3 regions of the Pseudonocardia sp. DSM 110487 genome follow, and region 1 is predicted to be linked to each of the others. Evidence: riboswitches for the same ligand, from Rfam matches in the RefSeq annotation. Region 1 holds a riboswitch; each other region holds the start of a gene.
What was found. A riboswitch is a leader RNA that binds a small molecule or an ion and turns the genes downstream of it on or off. The one in region 1 is predicted to bind thiamine pyrophosphate.

Region 1 (2,257 bases):
TCCCTGCCAGGGCTGCCCGCCGCACTGCAGCCAGCCGGTAATGAAGATGCCCGCGAGCCATGACGACTCCGGCGCCGCCGAGGGACACCCTTGTACTCGTGAACTCCGCCGCCGTGATCGGGACAGCGCCAGGACAACGCGTCTGGCAGCGGTCGGGCACGCGCGCCGGCTCCGCCTGGGTGCTCGTCGGCGACCTGCGGGACGACTCGTTCCTGCACAGTCCGCCCATCGACCGCGCGAGCGCAACGACGAGCCATCGCAGCACGCGGAGGCCGGTGGTGACCAGCCGCCGTCGCCCGCGTGGCGACCACCTGGGCTGGCTCTGGATGATCCGTTGGTACCGGGCGCGGTGGGCAGCCCGTCGCGCGCTCCGGTCGCGCTGAGCCCGCTGCTCAGGGGCGCAGCTTCGCCGCGAACGCCGCTGCCGCCGCGCGCGGGTCCCCAGCTTCGGTGATCGCGCGCACCACCACGATGCGCTCTGCGCCCGCCGCGAGCACCTCGTCGAGCCGGTCGTGGTCGATGCCGCCGATCGCGAACCACGGCCGCGATGGCGCGCGGCCGGCCACCGTGCGCACGAGGTCGAGGCCGGGGGCCGGGCGGCCGGGCTTCGTGGGGGTCGGCCAGCAGGGGCCGACGCAGAAGTAGTCCACGCCGGGTTCGTCGGCCGCGGTCGCGGTCTCGTCCGGGCTGTGCGACGAGCGCCCGATCACGACCTCGTCGCCCACCACCTCCCGGGCCCATCGGACGGGCAGGTCGTCCTGGCCGAGGTGCAGGACGTCGGCGCCTGCCGCGAGGGCGATGTCGGCGCGGTCGTTCACGGCGAGCAGGGCGCCGTGGCGGGCGCACACCTCGGCGAGGATCTCCAGCGCGGCGAGCTCGTCGCGGGCTTCGAGGGGACCGTCGGGGCCCTTGTCCCGCAGCTGGACGATGTCGACGCCGCCCGCAAGGGCCGCGTCGGCGAACTCGGCGAGGTCGCCGGTGCGGCGGCGAGCCCCGGTGCAGAGGTAGAGGCGGGCGTCGTCCAGTCGCTTGCGCACGGTGGCGCCGTCGATGCCAGGCACGTCGTGCGACGTTACGCGGACGCGCACCTCGGGGCGTAGGGTGAATGGCAGGTGACGCACGGGAGCCCGTACTGCGGGCTGAGAGGGGATCCGACAGATCCCGACCGTCGAACCTGATCCGGGTCATGCCGGCGCAGGGAGCGGAGATGATGTCGAACTCGTTGACGGTGATCGGTGCAGGCGTGATCGGCCTGTCCTGTGCGTGGCGCGCGGCCGCGGCCGCGGCCGGCCTGCGCGTCACGGTGCTCGACCCGGCGCCCGCGTCGGGGGCGTCGTGGGTGGCGGGCGGCATGCTCGCGCCCGTCACGGAGGCGTGGCCGGGCGAGGAGGCGTTGCTCGAGCTCGGCGAGGCCGCGGTCCGCGGCTGGCCCGCATTCGCGGCCGAGCTGGAAGAGGCCGCCGGCAGGTCTGCCGGGTTGCGCACCGACGGCACCGTGGTCGCGGCAACCGGCTCGGGCGACCGCGCCGAGCTGGAGACCCTCGCGGACTTCCTCGGCCGCATCGGCCGGGACGTCCAGCGGCTGTCGGGCCGGGAGCTGCGGCGCATGGAGCCCGCGCTCGGCCCGGACGTCCGCGGCGGCCTTTCGGTGCCCGACGACCTCGCCGTCGACAACCGCGAGCTGCTCGCAGCCTTGCGCGCCGCTGTCGAGCGGGCCGGCGTCACGGTCGTGGAACGCGCGGCCCGAGCCGTCCTCGACGACGGCGCACGGGTCACCGGGGTCCGCACCGACGGCGGTGACGTCGAGGCGGACCTCGTGCTCGTGGCCGCCGGAGCGCACTCGGGTTCGCTGCACCCCGCGCTCGACGGCATGGTGCGCCCGGTCAAGGGCGAGATCCTGCGGATCGCGCACCGCGCAGGCGCGTTCCCGCCACCGCGGCGCACGGTGCGCGCGCTCGTGGACGGCCGCCCCGTCTACGTCGTGCCCCGCGACGACGGCGGGCTCGTCATCGGGGCCACCCAGGCGGAGCTGGGGTTCGACACCGAGGTCACGGTCGGTGGGGTGCGCGACCTGCTGCGGGACGCCGAGCGGGTCCTGCCGGGTGTCGCCGAGTACGCGCTGGTGGAGAGCGCGGCGGGGCTGCGGCCCGGCAGCCCGGACAACCTGCCGCTGATCGGTGCGATCGGCCCGGAGGGCCTGCTCGTGGCCACCGGTCACCATCGCAACGGGATGCTGCTCGCGCCCGTCACCGCCGAC
Region 2 (2,257 bases), 3.7 Mb from region 1:
TTCTCGGGCGTCTGCGTGCCCACGCGGCCGTTCTCGTCGCGCAGGAACCGCTCGGCGAGCATGTGCTGGCTGCGCGTCACGAGCTCCGGTTCGGTGAACGCGCCCGGGTTGGCATCCATGAGGAGCTGGGCGGCGCGGTCCGGGTCGTCGGCCGCGAGCTGGTAGCCGCGCTGCGCGGCCTGCACGAACTTCGCCGCGAGGTCGGGGTGGGCCGAGAGCCACGGCGAGTTGCCGATGAGCAGCACGTTGTAGGCGTCCGGGAACCCGTAGTCGGTGTAGGAGAACGTCTTGAGCGGCTGCCCGCGCAGCTCCGCCTCGATGCCTTCCCACGCGATGAACGGCTCGGTGAAGTCGACCTCGCCCGCGTAGAGCGCCTCGTACGCGGCCGTGCCCAGCACGACCGTCCGGAACGTGCCCGTGCCGCCCGCGTCCTGGATGACGGCCCGCATCTTGGGCTCCTCGTACGCCGCGCCGAACCCGCCGTACGTCTTGCCGTCCAGGTCGCGCGGGGACGTGATGTCGGCGCGGTCCGCCCGCACCGCGATCTGCGTGGCCCAGTGCTGCAGCACGGCCATCACGGATGTGATCTCGGCGCCCGCCGCCTTCGAGAACGTGAACGAGTCCTGGAAGGAGACGCCGAACTCGGCCGCGCCGGAGGACACGAGCGTGTCGGGCGAGGTGTTGTTGTACGGCAGGAACTGCACGTCGAGGCCCGCCTCGCGGAACCAGCCCTCCTGCTGGGCCACGAATAGGCCGGTGTGGTTGGTGTTCGGGGTCCAGTCGAGCGCCACGCGGATCGGCTCCGGGCCGCCTCCGGATCCGCAACCCGCCACCAGCAGGGCGAGTGCCGCCCCGAGGGCGGCGAGGATCCGGGATGCGCGAACGGGTCTCACGAGTTCCTCCCTACGCCGGTACTAACCGGGTCAGGTGCGAACGGTCGGCGGCCGGTCCTGCCGCCCTCTCAGCCTCGGATCGCGAGGCTCCCGTGGGTTTCGGGCGAGAATACGTGCTCGCGCCGCGGCCTGCCCACTGAGGTGGGCGGTCGCCGTGCGGCGGATCACACCTTCCCCGTCACCCGGCTGCACTCACCCGGCCGGGGGAACATTCCTGCTCCTCGCGGCGTTGGAACCGTCGGAACGGGTCCGAAATGACCCGTTCGAGTCGCCGCCGGTGACCCTTGCCGGACACAGCGTGACCACAAATCTGAGACAATCTCAGGGGACGTTGAGATAGTGTTTATCGCGTAGGGTTCCACCGGCGAACAGCCGGTCAGCGGTAGAAGTTACGACCGACCTCGACTCCCGGTGGCGGGGGCCGTCCGGCGGGGGCGCAACACCGGACGACTTCATCGGGAGCTGGCAACGGCCGCACCGAGGATCGGCTTTGACCTGCACTGATGTGCTCGAGCACTCGTCGCCCACGGATTGTTCGAGCACGCCGGTGTGCCCGGTCGATGACGACCACGGGTCGAACTGATCCCGGCGGACGACGACGTCCGACGTTCCGCCATACCCATCGGATCCGAGGCAAACCTTGCCTGCCCTCGGGTCGCCCGTCAAGAGGGGACAATTAGCAATGAGCAGGATTTTCATCATGGGTTCCGGTGTCGTGGGCGCCGCGACCGGTGAAGGTTTCCTGAAGGCCGGCCACGACGTCACGTTCGTCGACATCAACGAGGTCCGGGTGCGCGAGCTGCGCGACCGCGGCTGGGACGCGCGCACCGCGATCGACCTCGCCGACGAGCCGCAGTCACTGATCTTCCTGACCCTGCCGACGCCGAACGACGGACACCGCTACGACCTGTCGGCGTTCACCGCGGGCACCGCCGCCGTCGGCCGGGCGATCGCCGACGCGTCGGCCGAGCACATCGTCGTCGTGCGCTCCACCGTGCCGCCCGGCACCACCGAGGGCCTGGTCAAGACCACCCTGGAGGAGAGCTCGGGGAAGGTCGCGAACGAGGGCTTCGGCCTGGCGTCGAACCCCGAGTTCCTGCGCGCGGCCTCTGCCGCCGAGGACTTCGCCAACCCGTGGATGACGATCATCGCCAGCCGCGACCCGCGCAACGTCGAGCGACTGCGCTCCCTGCTGTCCCCCTTCGGCGGCGAGCTGCGCACCTTCACCAACCCGGCCGAGGCCGAGTTCATCAAGGCCGCGCACAACATCTACAACGCCACCAAGATCAGCTTCTGGAACGAGATGTGGCTGGTCGCCCAGAAGATCGGCCTCGACCTCGACCCGATCGCCGCCACCGTGGCCC
Region 3 (2,257 bases), 120 kb from region 1:
TCGCATGGCCCGCCGCGGACGGCCTTGTCATCGCGATCAGCGAGCGGCGGCTCGCCGAGCTGGTCCGGCTGGGCGCGCTCCAGCAGGCGATCGACGGTGCGCGCAGTCGTGCGTCGTCGATCGCGCCGCGAGCTCCACCGCGCGCTGATCGAAGGGAGCGGAATTGAGTTCGATGATCGAAACCAGCGGAAGCCCGAAACCGCGAACGCCCTTCGCATAACCGCGCACATCCCCGCGCCCGTCCTGCGCGCCTACCTCGCGGCTGTCGATGTGCAGCCGTGATCGCGACCGGGACCTGTCGTCCGCATACATGCGAAGACGAGATCCCGATCCGGGCGATCACGACCGGCTCAGCCCGCGACCGGCTCCAGCACGAAGACCGGGATCTGGCGGGTCGTCTTCTTCTGGTAGTCGGCGTAGGGCGGGTAGGCCGCGACGGCCCGCTCCCACCAGATCGCCTTCTCCTCGCCGGTGACCTCCCGTGCCACGAAGTCGTTCGTCTCCGTGCCGTCCTGGAGGTCGACCTTGGGGTCGGCCTTGACGTTGTGGTACCAGACCGGGTGCTTCGGGGCGCCGCCCAGCGAGGCGACGATGGCGTACACACCGTCGTGCTCCACGCGCATCAGCGGCACCTTGCGGAGCTTCCCGCTCTTGACACCGCGCGTGGTCAGCAGCACCACGGCCATGCCGTTGATGTCGACGCTCTCGGTCGTCCCGGTCTCGAAGATCTTCTCCGTCTGCTCCCGCACCCATCCGGTCGGGCTGATCTCGTATTCACCTTCGAGTGGCATGACGTGACCAACACCGCGATCTCGCCGGATCTTCCCCTCGCCCTTCCACACGGGTTACGGTCGAGGCAGACGGGAGCTCGCAGCAGCGGGCTGAGAGGGTGGCTACGGCGCCGCCGACCGCAGGAACCTGTCCGGGTAATGCCGGCGTAGGGAGGCTGAACATGGCTGAGCCCACCGTGGGCATCACGCCCCCGACCGTCATGACGATCGCGGGCACCGACTCCGGCGGCGGCGCGGGTGTCGCGGCCGACCTGCGGGCGATGGCGGCCTGCGGGGCGCACGGCTGCGTGGCCGTCACCGCGGTCACCGTGCAGAACACGCTCGGTGTGACCGGCGTCCACACGATCCCGCCGGAGACGGTGGCCGCCCAGATCGAGGCCGTCGCCACCGACATCGCGCTGGGCGCGGTGAAGACCGGCATGCTGGCCGACACGCCGATCATCGAGGCGATCGTCGGCGCATGCGACCGCGTCGGCATCGGCGGTGAGGGCATCCCGCTGGTCATCGACCCGGTCGCGGCCTCGATGCACGGCGACCCGCTACTGGCCGACACCGCGCTCGATGCCTACCGCACACTGCTCTTCCCACGCGCCGTGCTGGCCACGCCCAACCTCGACGAGGTGCGGCTGCTGGCCGGTGTCGACGTGCACGACCGCGCGGCCCAGTACGAGGCGGCCAAGGTGATGCACGCGTTCGGGCCGCGGTACGTGCTGATCAAGGGCGGGCACCTGCGCGAGGACACCGACGTGTGCGTCGACCTCCTCTACGACGGCCACACCTTCACCGAGCTGCCCGGGCCCCGCTTTGCCACCGGCAACACCCACGGCGGCGGCGACAACATGGCCTCGGCCATCGCGTCGGGGCTCGCGCGCGGCATGGAGGTGCCAGAGGCCGTCGTGTTCGGGAAGCGCTACGTCACCGAGGCCGTGCGGCACTCGTACCCACTGGGCAAGGGGCACGGCCCCATCTCGCCGCTGTGGACGGTCCGGAACTGGTGGGAGCAGACCGTCTGAACCTCGCAACACAACTGAACACACCGCGGGAGCTCGTGCGCGCAACGGGCTGAGAGGGCATGTGCAGCCGACCGCAGAACCTGTCCGGGTAATGCCGACGTAGGGAGAGAGCGATGACCGCAGTCGCGCCGTCCGTCACGACCGGGCCCATCAGGGGCTCGCACAAGGCGTATCTCGAGGGACCGGACGGGCTGCGCGTCCCCGTCCGCCGCATCGAACTGTCCACCGGCGAGCACCACGACGTCTACGACACGTCCGGGCCGTACACCGACGACACCGCCCCTATCGACCTCGCCGCCGGGCTGCCGCCGCTGCGCGCCCCGTGGGTCGCGGCCCGCGAGCCGGGCACCCAGCTGTCGTACGCCCGCGCCGGGGTGATCACGCCGGAGATGCGGTTCGCCGCGATCCGGGAGGGTGTCGACGCCGAGCTGGTGCGGTCGGAGGTCGCCGCCG

Region 2: it holds a riboswitch for thiamine pyrophosphate, as region 1 does, so the genes downstream of both, K1T35_RS14975 (ABC transporter substrate-binding protein) here and thiO (glycine oxidase ThiO) in region 1, are expected to answer to the same signal.
Region 3: it holds a riboswitch for thiamine pyrophosphate, as region 1 does, so the genes downstream of both, thiD (bifunctional hydroxymethylpyrimidine kinase/phosphomethylpyrimidine kinase) here and thiO (glycine oxidase ThiO) in region 1, are expected to answer to the same signal.

Annotation. Positions count from the first base shown of each region.
Region 1 is NZ_CP080521.1:9,657,911-9,660,167, reverse strand. Features, by position in the region: gene thiE (thiamine phosphate synthase) at 393-1,061, opposite strand; TPP riboswitch at 1,110-1,218, shown strand; gene thiO (glycine oxidase ThiO) at 1,208-2,257, shown strand, end outside.
Region 2 is NZ_CP080521.1:3,226,015-3,228,271, reverse strand. Features, by position in the region: gene K1T35_RS14975 (ABC transporter substrate-binding protein) at 1-893, opposite strand, end outside; TPP riboswitch at 884-997, opposite strand; gene K1T35_RS14970 (2-dehydropantoate 2-reductase N-terminal domain-containing protein) at 1,576-2,257, shown strand, end outside.
Region 3 is NZ_CP080521.1:9,537,897-9,540,153, reverse strand. Features, by position in the region: gene K1T35_RS44885 (rhomboid family intramembrane serine protease) at 1-167, shown strand, start outside; gene K1T35_RS44880 (nitroreductase family deazaflavin-dependent oxidoreductase) at 351-791, opposite strand; TPP riboswitch at 852-962, shown strand; gene thiD (bifunctional hydroxymethylpyrimidine kinase/phosphomethylpyrimidine kinase) at 953-1,804, shown strand; TPP riboswitch at 1,820-1,928, shown strand; gene thiC (phosphomethylpyrimidine synthase ThiC) at 1,918-2,257, shown strand, end outside.